Regions from separate parts of the Caballeronia sp. RCC_10 genome, predicted to be linked through region 1. Evidence: riboswitches for the same ligand, from Rfam matches in the RefSeq annotation. Region 1 holds a riboswitch; the other holds the start of a gene.
The links. Region 1 has a riboswitch for cobalamin ahead of cobG (precorrin-3B synthase). Riboswitches for the same ligand answer to the same signal wherever they lie in the genome.

Region 1 (10,128 bases):
GATGCGGCTCGGCCTGCTCGGCACCGTCGCGCTGATCGTGCGGCTCACGGCGCCGATCTTCGAGGCATTCGGTCACGGCTTCTCATGGCGCGACCTGATCCTGATCGCGGGCGGCGTCTTTCTCGTCTGGAAGGCGACGACGGAAATTCACCATCACGTTTCGCACGACGATAACGACGCCGGCCCCGCGACGGGCGGTACGCTTACGCCGTTGTCCGCGATCGGCCAGATTCTCGTCCTCGACCTCGTGTTCTCCATCGACAGCATCGTGACGGCGGTGGGCATGACCGAGCACATTCCGATCATGTTCGTCGCGGTGATTGCGGCGGTGACGGTGATGCTGTTCGCGGCGGGGCCGCTGTCGCGGTTCATCGAGCGCAATCCGACCATCGTCATGCTCGCACTGGGCTTCTTGCTCGTCATCGGGATGACGCTGATCGCCGAAGGTTTCGGCTCGCACGTGCCGAAGGGTTACATCTATGCGGCAATGGCCTTCTCCGCGCTGGTCGAAGGGCTGAACATGCTGGCGCGCAAGGCGAACAGCAAGCGCCGGAGTCAGGCGCCGCACGAAGCGAAGCATTGAGCGCGTCGCAGGCGATGCGGCTAGAACGGCAATTCGCGCTGCGGGTTGTCGTTCGCGGCCGCATCGGGCGTGTGCGGTAAAGGCTGCGCACGCAGCCATCGCCCGATTGCATCGACGACATGACGGCGCTCGGCTTCGTCGAGCGCCTTGCCCGCCGCGATGCCATGCCACTTCGCGAGGCACGTCCTGCAGCACGTCGCGGTTGCGTGCTGCGCGATGAACACCGGATGCCCGCGAAACGGCGTCTGCTTGCCGTCGTTCGGCGGCGCTTGCGGCGCAAGCCGCTTGCCGATCAACTCGTCGGCCTGCACGAGCACTGTTTCGATTCCGCGCTCGCGCAAGTACCGCCCTTCCCGCACGCCCAGCGCAAAACGCCGGCGAAACGCCGATTTCGCGAGTGCTTCGAACACGGCGTCGAGGTCGCGCATTCGATTCAGTCCTTCGCGTACAGCGTGGAATCGGCGAAGCCTTCTGCGTCCAGCACACGCCCGACAATGATCATCGCCGTGCGCTCCATGCCTGCTGCGCGCACCTTCTGCGCGATATTCGCAAGCGTGCCCTTCACGCGCTCCTCGTCCGGCCAACTCGCGCGGAACACGACAGCGACTGGACAATCCTCGCCATAGTGCGGCAAGAGATCGGCGACGATCCGCTCGATATGACGCACGCCCAGATGAATCGCAAGCGTTGCGCGATGACGCGCGAGGTCCGCGAGCGATTCTCCCGGCGGCATCGACGTCTTCGTGGCATAGCGCGTCAGGATGACGGTCTGCGAGATACCGGGCAGCGTGAGTTCGCAACCGAGCGCCGCCGCCGATGCCGCCGTCGCCGTCACGCCGGGCACGATTTCATAAGGAATCCCGATCTGTTCGATACATCGAATCTGCTCACCGATTGCGCCGTAAAGCGATGGATCGCCGGAATGCACGCGCGCCACGTCTTCGCCTTTGTCGTGCGCCTGCTTCAGAAGCGCGACGATCGCATCGAGATCGAGTTCGGCCGTATTGACGATACGCGTCGCGCGATGCCCCGACAACACGGCGTCAGGCACCAGCGATCCGGCATACAGGATCACCGGGCATGTGCGAATCAGCCTTTGCCCTTTGACGGTGATGAGTTCGGGATCGCCCGGTCCTGCGCCGATGAAGTAGACGGTCATTGGTTGTTCGTGTGGAAAGCGAGCAGCGCATTGAACGCGCTCGCGGGGTCGTCGAATTCGCGCTCGGCCGCCGGCAACGCGGGACGCGCGAGCATCACGACGGGCAGCCCTCTTTCGCGCGCCACGGCGAGCTTCGCTTCCGTCGCCTTGCCGCCGCTGTTCTTGCTGACGATCACGTCGATGCGCGCCGCATCGATGAGCGCACGTTCGCCGGCGATATCGAACGGGCCGCGTGCGTCGATGATATCGGCGCGCGCGTTGCCTGCGTGCGGATCGAGACAGCGGATGGTCCAGTGCTGCGACGCGGGAATCTCATCGAGATGCGCAAGCGGCTCGCGGCCAAGCGTGAACAGTGGCCGACGGAACGCCGCGATCTCTTCGACGACGCCGCGCCAGTTCGCCGCCTCGCGCCAGTCGTCGCCGGGTTGTGGCTGCCATGCGGGACGCCGCACGGCCCAGAGCGGAATGCCGGCAGCGGTGCAGGCCTCGCGCGCATGACGGCTCATTTGCGCGGCATAGGGATGCGTCGCATCGACGACGAGCGCGATATCGTTCGCGTGCAGATGGCCGATCAACCCCGCCACGCCGCCGAATCCGCCGACGCGCACTTCGCACGCGAGATCGGCAGGGACGCGTGCGAGGCCCGCGATGCTGTAGACATGCGGTTTCGTTAGCCGTCGCGCGATGGCGAGCGCATCGCCCGTTCCGCCCAGCAGCAAGACACGCTTCATACTGCGCTTCCCACGATCACCCCTTGCCTGTCGATGGCGAACGTCTCCACGACGATGCCTCGCGGCACCACATCTTGTGCGACGTCACGTGCCCGCGCGCAGACGACATCACCCAGTTCGATGCTCTCGGCGCGCGCCAGCTTCAACGCTTCCTGACTCGTATTAGCCGCGCGAATCGCGGATTGCAGAGAGTCGCTTGCACCGGCATCGGCGGCCCACACCGCGAGCAAGGTCAAGTCGATACTCGAGCTGCGGCTATGCAGGTCCATATGTCCCGCAGCGAGCTTGCTCAGCTTCCCGAAGCCACCGCATAGACTGAGCTTCTCGACGGGCGCGCGCCGCAAGTGCTTCAACACCGCGCCCGCGAAATCGCCCATTTCGATCAGCGCGATATCGGGCATGCCGTAGCGCGCGCGCATCGCGTCCTCGCTCTGGTTGCCCGTGCATGCCGCGATATGCCGCACACCGTTGGCCCGCGCGACGTCGATGCCCTGATGAATCGACGCGATGTACGCCGAACACGAAAACGGCCTGACGATGCCGGTCGTGCCGAGTATCGACAAACCGCCGACGATACCGAGCCGCGGGTTCATGGTTTTCTGCGCGAGCGCCGCGCCATTTTCGACACCGATGGTCACGTCGAAGCCACCCGCATAGCCCGCGATGGCCGCGAGTCGTTCGAGATGCCCGGTCATCATCTGACGAGGAACAGGGTTGATCGCCGGTTCGCCGATCGCGAGCGCAAGTCCCGCACGCGTCACGGTGCCGACGCCCGGCCCGGCATGAAAGCGCACGCCCGTATCCGCCGACAGTCGCACGCGCGCGAACACCAGCGCGCCGTGCGTGACGTCGGGATCGTCGCCGGCATCCTTGATGACGCCTGCTTCCGCTTCATCGCGCTCGCCGTCGATCAGGCGGCAGAATTCGAGCTTCATCGTGACGTGCTGGCCCCGTGGCAACAGGATCTCGGCGCGTTCGCTCGCTTCGCCCGTCAACAAGAGACGCGCAGCCGCGAGACTCGTTACGGTCGCGCAGCTTCCGGTGGTATAGCCGCTTCTCAGCGGCGCGGGGGTGTCGGGCGTTTCGTCGCGCATGCGTCGAATGGAACGATATAGTTAGGAACGCTCACGACTTTGCAACATGCAGCAAGGTGATCGGCAACGCTTGCCGCCACGTATCGAAGCTGCCGAGCGGCTCGGCGTGCGCGACGCTCACGCGCGTCAGTTCGCCGCCATGCCGCGCCCGCCAGTGGACGAGCGCCGCTTCGCTCTGCAACGTCACCGCGTTGACGATGAGACGACCGCCCTGACGCAGACGCGACCAGCAGGCATCGAGCACGCCGGGCGCGGTCGCCCCTCCGCCGACGAATACCGCATCCGGTGCGGGAAGGCCATTCAGCGCGGCGGGCGCTTCGCCCTTCACGAGCCTAAGCGTCGGCACGCCGAGCGCATCGCGGTTGTGCTCGATGAGACGCTGCCGCCCTTCATTTGCTTCGATCGCAATCGCGCGGCACGCCGGATGCGCGCGCATCCATTCGATGCCGATCGAACCGCAGCCCGCGCCCACATCCCATAGCAACTCGCCGGGCTGCGGCGCAAGACGCGCGAGCGTGATGGCGCGCACATCGCGCTTGGTGAGCTGGCCATCGTGACGATAGGCTTCGTCGGGCAGACCGGGCGTGAGCGGCGGGCCGGCGTGGCCTGCGTGCGTCCTGCATTCGATCGCCACGAGATTGAGCGCAGCGACTTGCGGCTCGCGCCAATCGTCCGCACGTTCGTCGATGCGGCGCTCGCCGATACCGCCAAGGTGCTCGAACACGCTCATGCGGCTCGCGCCGAAGCCATGCACGGTCAGCAACGATGCGATAGCCGCGGGCGTCGAGCCATCGGCGCTCAGGACGAGAAGCCGCGCGCCGCGAAACGTATGGGCGAGCAGTTCAGCGACCGGACGCCCGACGAGCGATACGCACTGTGCATCCTGCAACGCCCAGTGGAGACGCGCCGCTGCGAGCGATAGCGAGGAAGGCGCGGGAATCACGCGCATTTCGTCGGGCGAAAGCTCGCGTGCAAGCGTGGCGCCGACGCCGAAGTGCATCGGATCGCCGCTTGCGAGCACGCATACTCGCGTGCCGCGCGTGCGTTCCGCGAGCACGGCATCGATGGAAAACGGTTTGGGCCACGGCACGCGGCGCGCCGGAATGCGTGCGGGCAGAAGCGCGAGATGACGCTCGCCACCGTGGATCGAACCGGCTTCGATGAGCGCGCGACGTGCCGCGCGGCTCAGGCCATGCCAGCCGTCCTCGCCGATACCCACCACGGTCAGCCAGGTCGACATGCGCCGTTCCCTCCTTGCGGTTCGCCGCGCGCATCACGAGAAAACTGCATGCACGAAGCGGTCTGATGGTCGATAAAAGCGGGCATAATACAACGTCCGTCGGTGCCTGCCAGGGTAAAACCTGAAGGGCCTAACAGGGAACACAGCAAAACTGTGGCTGCCCCCGCAATTGTACGCAGCGAGTCCGCGCTCCACTGCCACTGGTTTATACCGGGAAGGCCGGCGCGGATGGCGACCTGCCAGCCAAGAGACCTGCCGACGCCAGAATCAACGCTTATTTCGCGCGAGCCTGCCGGGCGGGGTGTACCGGTCTGTTCATGGCGCGATACCGCATCCGTCACGCATTTGAACGCACATTCTTCAACATCGCGGCCATCGGCTTGTCCCGGCCTCATGCGCATCGTGCCCGCACGAGACGGCGGCCTCGCCCGCTTGCGTCTCATCGGCGGCGAACTGAGCGCGCATGCAGCACATGCGGTTGCACGCGCCGCCGTGCGTTGCGGTTCGGGCGTCATCGACGTGACGAACCGCGCCAATCTGCAACTGCGCGGCATCCGCGACGATGCCCACGCGGAACTCATCGATAGCGCCTTGAACGCCGGCCTCGGTCCGCAAGCGGAAGGCGGCGACGATATCCGCAACGTCATGCTAAGCCCGCTCGCCAACGACGCGACGCGCACGCTCGCCGCCAGCATCATTGCCGCGATGCAGAACGATGCCGCGCTGCACGCGTTATCGCCGAAGTTTTCGCTTCAACTGGATGGCGGCGAATCGCTCACCATGCTCGACCATACGCATGATGTGTGGCTCTCCGCACTCGATGGCGGCGCGCGTTTTGCGTTCGGTTTTGCAGGGTCGATGCCGCATCGCGTCGAACATGCTCCCGCGCTTGGCAGCATTGCACGCGATGATGCCGTGCGTTTCGTTATTGCAGTGCTGCATGCGTTTCTGGCACAGGCTACGCAGCAAGAACATCGCATGCGCGAGGTGCTTGCACGCATCGGCGTTGCGCGCTTTCTCGATGCGCTTTCCTTCGATGCCGCATGCACGACATGGCGACGTGCGCCGTCCGATGCGTCGCTGCGTCTGGGCGCACACGCAATGCCCGAACACGATGCATGGTACGTCGGCGCGCAACCGCCGCTTGGCCGTCTGGACGCGGCGACGCTCGACGCGCTTGCTGATCTTGCGTCATCGCATGCGCAGGGGCGGCTCACTTTCACGCCGTGGCAAAGTGTAGTGCTTCCCGGCGTCGCAATGCAGGACACGCAATACGTGATCAATCGCGTCGATGCGCTCGGCCTCGTCACCGACCCGCGCCATCCGCTTGCGCGACTCATCGCATGTACAGGATCGGCCGGCTGCGGGAAAAGCCACGCCGACACCAAAGCCGATGCGCACCGCCTCGCGCCGCTGTTGCCGCCGGATACACACGTGCACTTGAGCGGTTGCGATCGTTCGTGCGCGGCGGCGCATCCGGTTGAAGTAACGCTGTTCGCGGTCGGAACCGGCCGCTATGACGTGCATCAGCAGGCGCAGTGCGTCGCGCACGATCTTTCCATCGAAGAGGCGGCCGCATGGCTTGCCCGGAGCCATGCCGATGCTTGACTACATTCGCGACGGCGCCGAAATCTATCGTCAGTCGTTTGCGACGATTCGCGCCGAAGCCAACCTGAGCGCCATTCCTTCCGATATCGAGAAGCTCGCCGTGCGTTTGATCCATGCGTGCGGCATGACCGATATCGTCGATAACTTGCGTTTTTCCCCCGGCGCAGGCGATGCGGGCCGCGCGGCGCTTGCTGCGGGCGCACCCATTCTCTGCGATGCACGCATGGTCGCGGAAGGCATCACGCGCGCACGCCTTCCCGCCGACAACCGCGTGATCTGCACGCTTGGCGATCCATCCGTGCCCGAACGCGCCCGTGCGATGAACAACACGCGATCCGCCGCCGCGCTCGAGCTATGGCGGTCGCATCTGGAAGGCGCGATCGTCGCGATCGGCAATGCGCCGACCGCCCTCTTTCATTTGCTCGACATGATCGATGACGGCGCACCGAAACCCGCGCTCATTCTGGGCTTTCCGGTTGGTTTCATCGGCGCGGCGGAATCCAAGGCGCTGCTTGCGTCCGACAGCCGCGGCGTGCCTTACGTCGCCTTGCTCGGACGGCGCGGCGGAAGCGCAATGGCCGCCGCCGCAGTGAACGCACTTGCTTCGGAGACCGAATGATGAGCGGACGGCTATATGGCCTAGGCGTCGGTCCGGGCGATCCCGAACTCATCACGGTCAAGGCGCTGCGGCTGCTGAAGTCCGCGCCGGTCGTTGCCTATTTCGTCGCGAAGGGAAAGAAAGGCAATGCGTTCGGCATCATTGAGTCGCATCTCGACGATACACAAACGCGCCTGCCGCTCGTCTATCCGGTCACGACGGAAGCGCTCGAACCGCCGCTTTGCTACGAAACCATCATCAGCGCGTTCTACGATGAATCCGCGCTCGCCATCGCCGATCATCTCGAAGCGGGGCGCGATGTCGCGGTAATCTGCGAAGGCGATCCCTTTTTCTACGGCTCGTACATGTATCTGCACGACCGCCTGGCCGGACGCTTCGACGCGCATGTGGTCCCCGGCGTGTGCTCGATGCTCGGCGGCGTATCGGTGCTGGGCGCGCCGCTCGTGTATCGCAATCAAAGTCTCAGCGTCCTTTCGGGCGTGCTGCCTGAAGAGGAACTTCGGCGCAAGCTCGAATCGTCGGATGCGGCCGTCGTCATGAAACTCGGACGCAACTTCGAGAAAGTGCGCCGCGTCCTGATCGAACTCGGGCTCGACAAGCGCGCGCTTTATGTCGAACGCGCGACGATGGCGAATCAACGCATCGTCCCGCTCGATGAAGTCGATCCGATGGCGTCGCCTTATTTCTCGCTGCTCGTCGTGCCGGGGAAAAAATGGCAGGCGTGAAGACGCATTCGACGCTTGCCATCGTCGTGCTCGGTGAGAGCGCGATGCACACTGCCCGGCGCATTCAGGCGCAATATGCCGGATCGCTCGTGCATGGTCTTGCGGGCCGCGTGGACGCTGATCTCGCTTACGAGAATTTCGGCGCGCACCTGCGTTCGCTCTATGCAGCCGACACGCCGATTGTCGCGCTATGTGCCGCGGGGATCGTGATTCGTGCACTTGCGCCCTGCCTGAGCGACAAGCAAGCCGAACCGCCCGTGCTGGCCATCGCGCAGGACGGTAGCGCGGTAGTGCCGCTCCTCGGCGGCATGAGCGGCGTCAACGTGCTTGCCAAAGAAATCGCTGCTGCGCTCGACGTAAAACCTGCGATCACGACAAGCGGCGAATTGCGCTTCGGCACATGCCTGCTTGCGCCGCCGGAAGGATATGCGCTGGCCGATATCGAGCGCGGCAAGCGCTTCGTATCAGACTTGCTCGCGGGCGAAACGACGCGCATAGAAGGTCATGCACCCTGGCTCGATCACGCCGATCTTCCGCGCAATGCGGATGCGCGCCTGGCGGTGCGCGTCACGCCACATATCGATGAACACAACGACGCGCTCGTGATTCACCCGCGCTGCGTGGTGGCGTGGGTGCATGACGTAAGCGGTCCAGTCGCAGAACGCGTGCGTGATGCGTTGCAAGCACACCGCTTGTCGCCGCTTGCGCTCGCAGCACTCGTCGCGCCGACGCACGCGATGACTTGCGATGCCCTCGCCGATGCCGCCAGCGCACTCAACGTGCCGCTGCGTTTCAGCGACGCGATGCCTTCGCGAGACATCGGCATTACCGTGGCGGACGGCCCTGTCGATGTGCAAACCATTGGCCGCGCCCGCGGCACGCTGACCGTAATCGGTCTGGGCCCCGGCAAAGCGGATCTGATGACGCCCGCATCGAAGGCCGCGCTCATCGCCGCGCAGGACGTGCTCGGCTATGAAACGTATCTGCGCATGGCGAGACCGTATCGCGCCGATCAGTGCGTGCATATGAGCGACAACCGCGAAGAGTTGCAACGCGCGCGCCATGCTTTCGAACTCGCGAGCGCCGGACGCAACGTGGTTGTCGTTTCATCGGGCGATCCGGGCGTATTCGCGATGGCCGCCGCCGTGCTCGAAGCATTGGACGAAGGCCGCGCGGCGCATCCTGAATGGAACGCGGTCAAGCTGATCATTTTACCGGGCGTATCCGCGTCCCTAGCGACGGCCGCACGCGCGGGCGCACCGCTCGGCCACGACTTCTGCGTGCTGTCGCTATCGGACAACCTGAAGCCTTGGGACGTGATCGAGAAACGCATCACACATGCGTGCGAAGCCGATCTCGTGATGGCGTTCTACAACCCGCTATCGAAGGCGCGGCCCTCGCAGTTCGATCGCGCGATGAGCATCGTGCGGCAGTATCGCGACGCAGCGACGCCCGTCGTGCTCGGCCGCGACGTGGGGCGTCCCGCCGAAACGATTCGCACGGTTACGCTGGGCGAGCTGCACGGCGGCCTCGTCGATATGCGCACGATGGTGATCGTCGGTTCATCGCGAACACGCACGTTCGGCAACTGGGTCTATACGCCGCGCTGGTATTAAAGCAGCGCATCCGCCGATACGCATTGCGCTCGCCACGACACCGCCAACGCCTCCGCCCCGCCGACACGCACGAGTCCATCCTCGAAATTCACGACGATGATGCGATCTGCAAAGGAAGGCGCGGCGGGCCGCTCGTTCACGCGGCCATCGGTCAGCAGCCATAGCCAGCGGCGCTGATTGGGCCTGCGCCGTGCGGCGCGCGCAAGCACCGTTGCCGCGCTCGCCATGCCGAGCGTGAGCGGCGTACCGCCTCCGCCGCCGATCGGCGCAATCCATCGCTCGTTGAACCAATGCGCCGCGCCCGGCTGACGGCGCACTTCGGCGCGTCCACCGCCGAAGCACACCAGCGCGACTTCAGCGCGCTCGCGATAAGCGCGGTCGAACAGCGCGATCAACATGCCTTTGGCGCGTGCGAGACGCTCGCCGCCTAGCATCGAGCCGGAACAATCGAGCACGAAGCAATGCAGCGCGCTCGCGTCGCCATCGGTGCGGCGAAAGCGCATATGTGCCGCATGAAAAGGCGCGGCGCGCTTCGCCCGCAGCGTCGCCATCCAGTCGATGCGTGCGCTGTCCGCGCCATCGTGCGCAGCGTAGCGGCCCCGCGAACGCGCATCCTGCCATCGAAGACGATGCGCTTGCGCATCGGCGTCGAGCCTTCGATGGCTCAGGCTTTTTTTTCGGCGAGCGGCCTGACTTGCTTGATCTTCGCGGCGCCAACCGGTTCGGGCGGCACATAGCCCCATTCGCCATCCT
Region 2 (10,128 bases), on a different contig from region 1:
CCAGCCCGACGAAGCCGATGGTCCCCGCCGTCGTCACCGCAGCCGCCGCCGCCAGCGACGCGACGAGATAGACGCGCAGGCGCAACCGTTCGACCGGCACGCCGAGCGCCCGCGCGGCGGCATCGCCGCGCAAGAGCACGTTCAGCTGCGGCGCGACGGGCGCGATCACGGCAAGCGCCACGCCCAGCGCAATCATCGCGGGCCAGGGAGTCGCTGCGCCGTTGAGGTCGCCGGTGAGCCAGAAGAGCATGCCGCGCAGCCGGTTCTCCGGCGCGATGCTGAGTATCAGCGTGATAAGCGCGCCCCATCCCGCCGCGATCACGACGCCCGTCAGCAAAAGCCTCGGCGATGCCTCCTGCTCCCCATGCCACACGTGCCTGCGAGCAAGGCCGAGCACCAGCACGATCGACACGAACGCGCCGATGCACGCGGCGAGATCGACGCCCCACCACGGCATCGACGCTAGCATCGCGGCCAGCGCGAACGCCGCCGCGCCGCCGGATACGCCGAGCACGTACGGCTCCGCGAGCGGATTGCGCAGCAGCACTTGCAGCAGCGCGCCGGCGAGCGCGAGCAGCGCACCCGACGCAAACCCCGCCAAGGCGCGCGGCAAACGCAAGGTGAGCACGATGTCATCGGCGATATCGGGCGTGGCCGAACGGGCATGCAGCAGCGCGGCGATCGCACGCGACATCGGCAGATTGACGCTGCCGAGCGCAAGCGATGCCGCGAGCGCGGCGAGCGCCATCGCGCCGAGCGCGAGCCAGATCAAGACGGCGCGGCTAGCGTTCATCGTTCACCAGCGACGACGCCACGCTCACGACGGATTCCATCCGAGCGTGATGTACGCACCGCGCCGCGGCGTGTTGTACGAATAAGCGAGTTCATAGTCCCGGTCGAACAGATTGTCGATGCGCGCGCTCACGTACCACGACTTCGTGATGTCATAGCGCGCGGACAGGTTCACGACGCCATAGCCCGCGAGCGTTGAATCGTAATCGCTGCGCGCGCCGCTCACGATCCACTCGCCGCCCACGCGCCAGCGTCCGATCGAACGATGCGCCGACAGCGATGCAAAGCGCCGCGCACGCCTCGTCAGTTCTTCGTGATTCGTCTCGTCGACGGGATTCTGGAACGTGACGCCCGCGCGGATATCGGTAGCGCCCACGTGCCCCGCCCACGATCCCTCGACGCCCTGCACCTTCGCGCGTCCCACGTTCTGCGCGATATAGAAGCCGCTGCCGTCCGATACGTAGTCGATTAGATTCGAATAGCGCGTCTGAAACGCCGTCACCCGCAGCACGCCCACTGCGTCCGATGCATATTGCAACGCGGCCTCGACCGAATGGCTGCGCTCCGGCTGAATCGACGCATTGCCGCTGAACGGATAGTAGAGGTCGTCGAAGCTCGGTGCGCGGAACGACGCCGCATAGCTCGCGCTCGCCCGCCAGTGAGCGTCGAACTTGTACGCGTAGCCGAGATAGTAGCTGTTCGCGCCGCCGAAGTCGGAGTACTGGTCGTGCCGCACGTTCGCCTGCACTTCGCTCCGACCGAAGCGCCCCACGTAGCCCGCGAACACCGAATTGACGTGACGGTCGGGCGCGCTCAGTTGATCCGAATCGAGCGACTGATCGAGATGCTCATAGCCGAACAGCAGCTTGTGGGCATCGGTGAGCCTGAAGTCGTTTTGCCAGAGGTACTGATGATTCTCCGAGTTGAATCGGCTCGTGTACACGCCGTTCTGCTCGATGTTCGCGCGGTCCTGCCCCTGCGCGATGGTGAAGTGCGTGGTCCAGCGATCGGTGAGCCTGCCGTTCGCGAACACCGAAGCCGAACGCACGCGGTCGTGCGTCTTGTTGATGTCGGCAGGGGTGCCGTATGCATCGTCGAAGCTGTCGACGCCGTTCGATTGCAGGAAGCGCACGCCCGCATCCCACTTGTCGGTGAACTTGTGGCGCAGCGTCGCGGCGACGCTTTCGTTCAAATAACCGTTCGCGTTCGGATTCGCACCGGGCGCGAGCGCCGGATCGATCGACGAGAAGCCGTCGGTCTTTTCGCGGGACACGTTCAGGCTGAAGGTGGTGCGGCCCTCGGCATCCAGCGCGCCGTCGACGCCCGCCGATTGACGCTGCGTGTGATAGCTGCCGTACTCGGCTTCGAAGTGAAAGCGCGGCGGGTGGGCATCGCCCTCTTTCGTGAAAATTTGCACGACGCCGCCGATCGCATTCGATCCATACAACGCCGATACATTGCCGTTCACCACTTCCACGCGGCCGGTCTGATCGAGCATCATTTGCGACAGCTGCGCCGCGCCGAGCGATACCGATTCGACACGCACGCCATCGATCAGCACGAGCGATTGCGACGACGCCGCGCCGCGTATGTACACGCCCGAGTTCGCGCCCGGCCCGCCGTTTCGTGTGACCTGTACGCCGGGCGCGAGCGCGATCAGGCCGAGCACGTCGCGAGCGTTGGTGTCGGCGATGTCCTGCTCGTCGAAGAGCGACGTTTGCGGGAGCGAATCGGCGAGCGGTTGCGCGGTGCGCGTCGCCGTGACGACGACGGGCGCGAGCGTTTGCGCGGCGGTATCGGCATGAGCAGATTGCACGAGTAGCGCGCTGAACGCCGCGCACGATGCCACGCAAACGGCGCGACGCTTCATGCCGGACGGAGATGAAACCATGCTTGAGAATCCAGTTCGGGGCTGGCGCGTGCCCCGCTCCCCGCGAGGTCTGTGCGCGACGCGCGCGCCGCTATGCCGATGACATGGACGCGCTGGACGATTGGCCGGTATCCGGGCTGGCGACGCTTCGTCCCGCCTTCCCGCGCATGGCGCGCAGTGGCGTCGACATGTTTCTTGCAGGGCGTGCCGCATGGCGAGTGACCGTGCGATGCGATGCGAGAAACGCGCGAGGGACGACTTGCAACTTGCGTTGCGGTCGCTTACCGTTGCGGGGGCAGCACAGGTTGGCGCGTCCCGGTCATGTGCCGTGGACTTCGCTCCCTGTTTCCCGTTTGACTGCATCCGCGAGAGAAGCGGACGCGAGCACCAAAAGTGCGGCAAGTGTAGGAGCGGGCATCGGGGCCGTCAAGAACGCGCGCCGTGCCCGGCACCCTGCAATCAACACGCACGCTCGCTCTTTCCACACACAAATGCATCGCGATGCGCGCATGTTCCGGGGTTGTTACGTCTCGAAACGAGACAATTATCGGAAGCTGCTTTGAACCGCGCTAAAATGCCAGGTCTTTAGAGGACGCAGCACATGCTCAACGAACTCGAATCACTGTCAGGAAACATCGGCCGGCTGATCCAGATCAGCGAGCGCCACCATCAGGCGCGTCTCGCGCTCGAAGCGCAAATCGAACAATTGCGCGCCGATTACGCGGGCGTTCAGGCCGAGCTCGTGCAGGTGCGAAGCGAGCGCGACGCATTGCAAGCCGAGCGCGACTCGCTCTCCGCGAAGATCGACGACGCACAGGTGCGCCTCAACGCAATCCTCGAGAAGCTGCCGCGTGGCAAAACGCATCACGCCGAAAGCGACAATCAGCTCGACCTTCTCAACGCCGAATCGCAGGCATCGCGCGACGCGCAGCCCGAACATGCGCATGCTGAAGAGATGCACGGCGAACATCATCACGGAGAGAAGGCATGACGACCACGCAAATCGAAGTATCCATTCTCGGGCAGCCGTATCGCCTTGCGTGCTCGCCGCAAACGGAAGCCGCGTTGCGCGAAGCAGTCGCCCGCGTCGACGCCGAAATGAACAAGATCCGCAATGCAAGCAGCGTGCGCGGCACGGATCGCATCGCGGTGATGGCCGCGCTGTCGCTGGCGTCCGAATTGCTTCGGCTGCAGGAAAGCGTGCGTCACGGCGAAGCCTTCCCGGCCGAAGAAATCCGCCGCACGGTGCACTCGATGAACCAGCAGCTCGGCGCGGTCATCGCACAATATGAAGTGCAGTGAGTGCAAGCCGTTTGCATGATGCGCTGATCTAATCAGCCTCGCGGTGTCAATCAAAAAAAGATACTGCGCGATCACGGCGCAGGGGCTGCACAAGGCAAATGATTGGTGTAGAGTGAGGTTTCCCTGCCTGGTGCGCCAAGGTCATATATTCCTTGAACCAATGTCACATTGGCACGGTTGCGGAACCTTGTAACACGGGCGCGCGCGTCACTAGTCTGATGTACCCGAAGTGTTGCTTACCGCGACCAATCTTGAACCCAGGTTCAGGATGCCGGCCTAGCGGCTGAGGCGGGGACCTTATCCAAACGGCATCGGTTTATCCGATGCCGTTTTCATTTGCATCGCCGATTCTTCCCGCTCTCCTCATGCGCTACTGGCTGATGAAGTCCGAACCGGACGAAGCGAGCATCGATCATCTCGCGCACGCGCCGAAGAAAACCCTGCCGTGGACCGGCGTGCGCAACTATCAGGCGCGCAACTTCATGCGCGACCAGATGCAAATTGGCGACGGCGTGCTCTTCTATCATTCGAGCTGTCCGGAGCCGGGTATCGCGGGCATCGCGAAGGTTGCTTCGACGGCCTATCCCGATCCCACGCAGTTCGATTCCAAGAGCCCCTACTTCGATCCCAAGTCCACGCAGGAAACGCCGCGCTGGCTGCTCGTCGACGTGAGCTTCGTCAGGAAAACGCCGCTCATTGCGCTTGCCGAATTGCGCGCGCACGATGCGCTTTCGGACATGCAAGTGCTGGCGCGCGGCAACCGGTTGTCCATCACGCCCGTCACCGAAGCGCAGTGGCGCTTTATTACCGAACGGCTCGCCGGAGACCGGAACTAAGGGCGCGAATGGACCGCCTAAGAGCCGTCGCGAAACGCGCGACGTTACAGGCCGGAGTCCTTCGATGATGAACAAGAAAATCGCCGCCGCACTCGCTCTCGCGATGTCGAGCGCCGCGCTCACCTTCTCGGCCACTGCCGCTGCGCAGACGGTCATCGCCAATCCGCAGCCTTCGGGCGTGCTCTCGCTGTCGGCTCAGGCCAGCACGCAAGTGCCGCAGGATGTCGTCACCATTATGCTCTTCTACGAGCAGGAAGCCGCCGATCCTTCATCGCTGACGACCACGCTGAATCAGCGTGCCGAGGCCGCCTTGCGCGAAGCGAAGGGCGTCGAAGGCGTCACCGCGAAGAGCGGCGCGTTCAGCGTGTATCCGTCGACGGATCGCGACGGCAAGATATCCGCGTGGCGCGGACGCACGGAAGTCGTGCTCGAATCGCATGACTTCGCGGCGGCCTCGAAGCTCGCGGGCAAGATGAGTTCGTCGATGCAGGTCGGCAACGTCACGTTCTCGCTGTCGCCGGAAGCCCAGCGCGCCGCTGCGCAGAAGCTCTCGACGCAGGCCATCGATTCGTTCCGCAAGCAGGCACAGGCCGCAGCGCAGGCGTTCGGCTATAGCAGCTTCACGATCCGGGAAGTGAACGTCGGCCAGAGCGGCGTGGCGCCGCGTCCGGTGATGATGATGCAGGCGCGCGGCATGAACGCCGATGCAAAGATGGCCGCGCCGATGGCGCTCGAAGCCGGCACGACGATGGTCACCGTCGACGTATCCGGCTCCGTGCAGATGGGGCGTTAAACGCCGTTGGTTCAGGCGGCGTTGGCCGGCACGCGCCGATGCCGCTTGTACGCCCACACCATCAGGACGATGCCCGCGATGACCATCGGCAGCGAAAGCCATTGGCCCATCGAAAGATTGAGCGCGAGCAGGCCGAGGTAATCGTCGGGTTCGCGTGCGAATTCCACCGTGAAGCGCGCGAGCCCGTAGCCGATCAGGAACAGCGCCGAGACTGCACCCATCGGACGCGGCTTGCGCGAGAACGTCCAGATCAGGATGAACAGCACGATGCCTTCGAGCGCGATCTCGTACAACTGCGACGGATGGCGCGGCAGCATCTGATACCGCTGGAAGACTTCGCTCAGATGCCATGGCGCATCCAGTTGCGGATTCTTGGCGAGCCAGACGGCGTCATCGTTCGACGAATGCTGGAAGAGCATGGCCCACGGCGCAGCCGGGTCCGTCACGCGGCCCCACAGCTCACCGTTGATGAAGTTGCCGAGCCGCCCCGCTGCCAGACCGAGCGGCACCATCGGCGCGACGAAATCCGTCACCTGCAGCCACGTGCGCTTGCGCTGATGCGCGAAGAGCACCATCGCGAGCGTCACGCCGAGAAAGCCGCCGTGAAACGACATCCCGCCTTCCCATACCTTGAAGATATCGAGCGGATGCGACAGGTAGTAGCTCGCCTTATAGAACACCACGTAGCCGAGGCGCCCGCCGAGAATGGTGCCGAGCACGCCGTAGAACAGCATGTCGTCGATGTCCTTCGCGGTCCAGCCCTGGTTGGCGACGAACGGCAGCTTCAGCCGCAGCCGGCCAATGACGATGGCCGAAATGAACGCCACCAGATACATGAGCCCGTACCAGCGCACGGCAAGCGGTCCGAGATGAATGGCTACGGGATCGAAATTGGGATGTATAAGCATCGTAAGAAAGTCAAAGCAAAGCGGGAAGTCAGGCACGAATCATAAAGCAGAGACGGCTGCGGCCCGCGCGCGCACGATCTCGATGAACCCGGCAAGCACCGGGCTCACCTCCGCCGCGCGCCACACGAGCCCCGTTTCGACAACGGGCGCATCCGCCACCGGCCGCAACGGACGATACACCACGCCCGTGCGTCGCAGATGCCGCAGCGACTGCGGCACGAGCGCGACGCCCATGCCCGCCGACACGAGGCTCACGATGGTCTGCATCTGAATCGCCTCCTGCCCGATGCGCGGCGTCAGCCCCGCCGCGGCGTAGCAACCCATGATGATGTCATACAAGCCCGGCGCGAGACGCCTCGGAAACACGACGAGCGGTGCGGCAGCCAGATCGCGCAGATCGACGGGCGTGTCGGCCCATTCCGCCGCGCCTTGCTGCAACTGCGCGGCCGCTTCCGCCGACATCGCGACGACGAGCGGTTCGCGTGCGATCGGCAGATACGACAGCGACATCGCGTGCCGGGGCGGCAGCGGCGGAATGACGAGGCCCGCATCGATGCGGCCCGCGACGAGTTCTTCGATCTGCACGTCGCTCGTTGCTTCCGTCAGTTGCAGCCGCACGCCGGCATAGCGCGCGCCGAAATCGCGCAGCAGCGCGGGCAGCAAACCGTAATCAGCTGTCGACACGAACGCGAGCGACAGCACGCCCGCCTCGCCGCGTGCGAGCGATTGCGCGAGCGGACGCAGCGCGTCGGCGGAAGCGAGCAGCCGGCGCACTTCGGGCAGCAAGTCCTTGCCGACCGCCGTCAGTTCGACCGTGCGCTTCGTCCGCGCGAACAGCGCCACGCCGAGCGCGTCCTCCAGCGCTCGAATGGCTTGCGAGAGGGGCGGCTGCGTCATGGCGAGGCGCGCGGCGGCGCGGCCGAAATGCATTTCTTCGGCGACCGTCACGAAGTAGCGCAGCAAGCGCATCTCGATGGGCGGGTTCCGCTCTTCCATTGATATGTTTCGCGACCTAATAAGCCCTGAATAATATATTGGACAGGCACAAGCCGACGCTTCATTCTTGGGCCACTAGACCAAAAATTCTCACGGAGCCCCCATCATGCCGTTCAATCGCCGCTCGAAAAACATCACCCAGGGCGTCGCGCGCTCGCCCAACCGTTCGATGTACTACGCCCTCGGCTACAAGGAGGAAGACTTCGACAAGCCGATGATCGGCATCGCCAACGGGCATTCCACCATCACGCCGTGCAACGCGGGCTTGCAGCGCCTCGCCGACGCCGCTATCGCCGCCATCAGGCAGTCCGACGCGAACCCGCAGATTTTTGGCACACCGACCATCTCCGACGGCATGTCGATGGGCACCGAAGGCATGAAGTACTCGCTCGTGTCGCGCGAGGTGATCGCGGACTGTATCGAGACTGCCGTGCAGGGCCAGTGGATGGACGGCGTGGTCGTGATCGGCGGCTGCGACAAGAACATGCCCGGCGGGATGATCGGCCTTGCGCGCATGAACGTGCCGGGCATCTACGTGTATGGCGGCACCATTCGTCCAGGCAACTGGAAGGGCAAGGACCTGACGATCGTGTCGTCGTTCGAGGCCGTCGGTGAATTCACGGCTGGCCGCATGTCGGAAGAGGACTTCAAGGGCGTCGAGAAGAACGCGTGTCCGTCGACAGGATCGTGCGGCGGCATGTACACCGCCAACACGATGAGCTCGTCGTTCGAGGCGCTCGGCATGTCGCTGATGTATTCGTCGACGATGGCGAACCCCGACGACGAGAAAGTCGACTCGGCGGCTGAATCGGCGCGCGTGCTGGTCGAAGCGGTCAAGAAGGACCTGAAGCCGCGCGACATCATCACGAAGGAGTCGATCGAGAACGCGGTCGCGCTGATCATGGCGACGGGCGGTTCGACCAACGCGGTGCTGCATTATCTGGCGATCGCGCACGCGGCGGAAGTCGAGTGGACCATCGACGACTTCGAGCGCATGCGCAAGAAAGTGCCGGTCATCTGCGACCTGAAGCCGTCGGGCCAGTACGTCGCCACCGATCTGCACAAGGCGGGAGGCATCCCGCAAGTGCTGAGAATCTTGCTCGATGCAGGCCTTTTGCACGGCGATTGCATCACGATCACCGGCCGCACGCTCGCGGAGGAACTGAAGGACGTGCCGGGCAAGCCGCGCGTGGATCAGAAGGTCATCTTTCCGATCGAGCAGGCGCTCTACAAGCAGGGCCACCTCGCGATTTTGCGCGGCAATCTCGCGGAAGACGGCGCGGTCGCGAAGATCACCGGCTTGAAGAACCCGGTCATCACCGGCCCGGCGCGCGTGTTCGACGACGAGCAGACCGCGATGGAGGCCATTCTCGCGGACAAGATCAAGGCCGGCGATGTCGTCGTGCTGCGCTATCTCGGCCCGCAAGGCGGCCCCGGCATGCCGGAGATGCTCGCGCCGACATCGGCGATTATTGGCAAGGGGCTGGGCGAATCGGTCGGTCTCATCACCGATGGGCGCTTCTCGGGCGGCACGTGGGGCATGGTGGTCGGCCACGTCGCGCCGGAAGCGTTCGCGGGCGGGACCATCGGCCTCGTGCAAGAGGGCGATTCGATCACCATCGATGCCCACAAGCTGCTGCTGCAACTGAACGTGGATGACGCGGAGATCGCGCGTCGGCGTGCAGCGTGGAAGAAGCCGGCCCCGCGTTATACGCGTGGCGTGCTGGCGAAGTACGCCACGCTGGCGTTGCCGGCGAATCGCGGGGCGGTGACGGGCTGATCGACGTCGCAATCCGTAGCACGCAATGACAAAGGGGCGCACATGCGCCCCTTTGTCTTTTGAACCCGATCCCGCTCAAGCCTCCCGCTGCCGCCGCAACTCCTCTTCCACCGCGACGCTCACCCATTCGCGCATATGCGCTTCCAGCGCAACAGCCACTTCGCGCGTGATGTCCTGCACGAGCCTCGCCGAATGTGCGCGCAGCACATCCTGACAACGCGCTTCGATCAGCGCGCGCGCATCGCCGTTCAGAAACTGCGTGACACGCCCCTGCAAGCGTTGCGCGACGAGTTCCGCCTCGTAGGCGACCGTCGCTTCGTCAGCCGTCGCCGCTCGCGCGAATTCCGGCTTGCCGGGCACGACGACATCGGTGAGAACGGGAATGGATGGATCGAAGGAATCGGACGTGTTCGTGGTGTCGGTCATGGTCTTGTATGGGTCGTCAGAGGTCTCCGTGCGCCGATGCTAACGCACGCGCACCGCCACGCACTGTTCGCTCAGCCGCCTTGCTTGTGCGTTTCGATGGCGTAGCCGCGATCGCGATAGAAGCGAAAGCGCTCGCGCCCGGCAGCGAGATCGTCGCCCTCGTTGCCGACGATCTCGATCAGCCGCTCGAAACGCGCGAACTGCGCGGGCACCGGCGCGCCGAGATTGACGAGCACCTGGTGATGCGGCACGTCGTTGAGATCCGATGCCAGCACCACCGGGGTTTCCTGCGCGAGCGGGCTTTTGGCCATGCAGTGCGGCACGAACTCGAGCGGCGCGAACGTCCACAACTGCTCGTCGAACGCGGCAAGACGCTGCGGCTCGGCAAGCACGACGAGCGCCCGCCCGCTCGCATACGCCTTGCG

Region 2: linked by a shared signal. The riboswitch ahead of AB6804_RS03710 (TonB-dependent receptor plug domain-containing protein) and the one ahead of cobG (precorrin-3B synthase) in region 1 are both predicted to bind cobalamin.

Annotation. Positions count from the first base shown of each region.
Region 1 is NZ_JBFUPT010000004.1:266,999-277,126, reverse strand. Features, by position in the region: gene AB6804_RS11025 (TerC family protein) at 1-583, shown strand, start outside; gene AB6804_RS11020 (DUF4186 domain-containing protein) at 604-1,011, opposite strand; gene cobM (precorrin-4 C(11)-methyltransferase) at 1,017-1,742, opposite strand; gene AB6804_RS11010 (cobalt-precorrin-6A reductase) at 1,739-2,473, opposite strand; gene AB6804_RS11005 (cobalt-precorrin-5B (C(1))-methyltransferase) at 2,470-3,567, opposite strand; gene cbiE (precorrin-6y C5,15-methyltransferase (decarboxylating) subunit CbiE) at 3,599-4,807, opposite strand; cobalamin riboswitch at 4,891-5,082, shown strand; gene cobG (precorrin-3B synthase) at 5,201-6,415, shown strand; gene AB6804_RS10990 (precorrin-8X methylmutase) at 6,408-7,034, shown strand; gene AB6804_RS10985 (precorrin-2 C(20)-methyltransferase) at 7,031-7,759, shown strand; gene cobJ (precorrin-3B C(17)-methyltransferase) at 7,747-9,375, shown strand; gene AB6804_RS10975 (VWA domain-containing protein) at 9,372-9,926, opposite strand; gene AB6804_RS10970 (ATP-binding protein) at 10,040-10,128, opposite strand, start outside.
Region 2 is NZ_JBFUPT010000001.1:778,871-788,998, forward strand. Features, by position in the region: gene AB6804_RS03705 (FecCD family ABC transporter permease) at 1-793, opposite strand, end outside; gene AB6804_RS03710 (TonB-dependent receptor plug domain-containing protein) at 818-2,683, opposite strand; cobalamin riboswitch at 2,768-3,069, opposite strand; gene AB6804_RS03715 (hypothetical protein) at 3,264-3,653, shown strand; gene AB6804_RS03720 (cell division protein ZapA) at 3,650-3,964, shown strand; RNA gene ssrS (6S RNA) at 4,082-4,263, shown strand; gene AB6804_RS03730 (EVE domain-containing protein) at 4,330-4,800, shown strand; gene AB6804_RS03735 (SIMPL domain-containing protein) at 4,868-5,593, shown strand; gene lgt (prolipoprotein diacylglyceryl transferase) at 5,605-6,501, opposite strand; gene AB6804_RS03745 (LysR family transcriptional regulator) at 6,541-7,497, opposite strand; gene ilvD (dihydroxy-acid dehydratase) at 7,604-9,277, shown strand; gene AB6804_RS03755 (DUF2486 family protein) at 9,353-9,703, opposite strand; gene AB6804_RS03760 (DNA polymerase III subunit chi) at 9,775-10,128, opposite strand, start outside.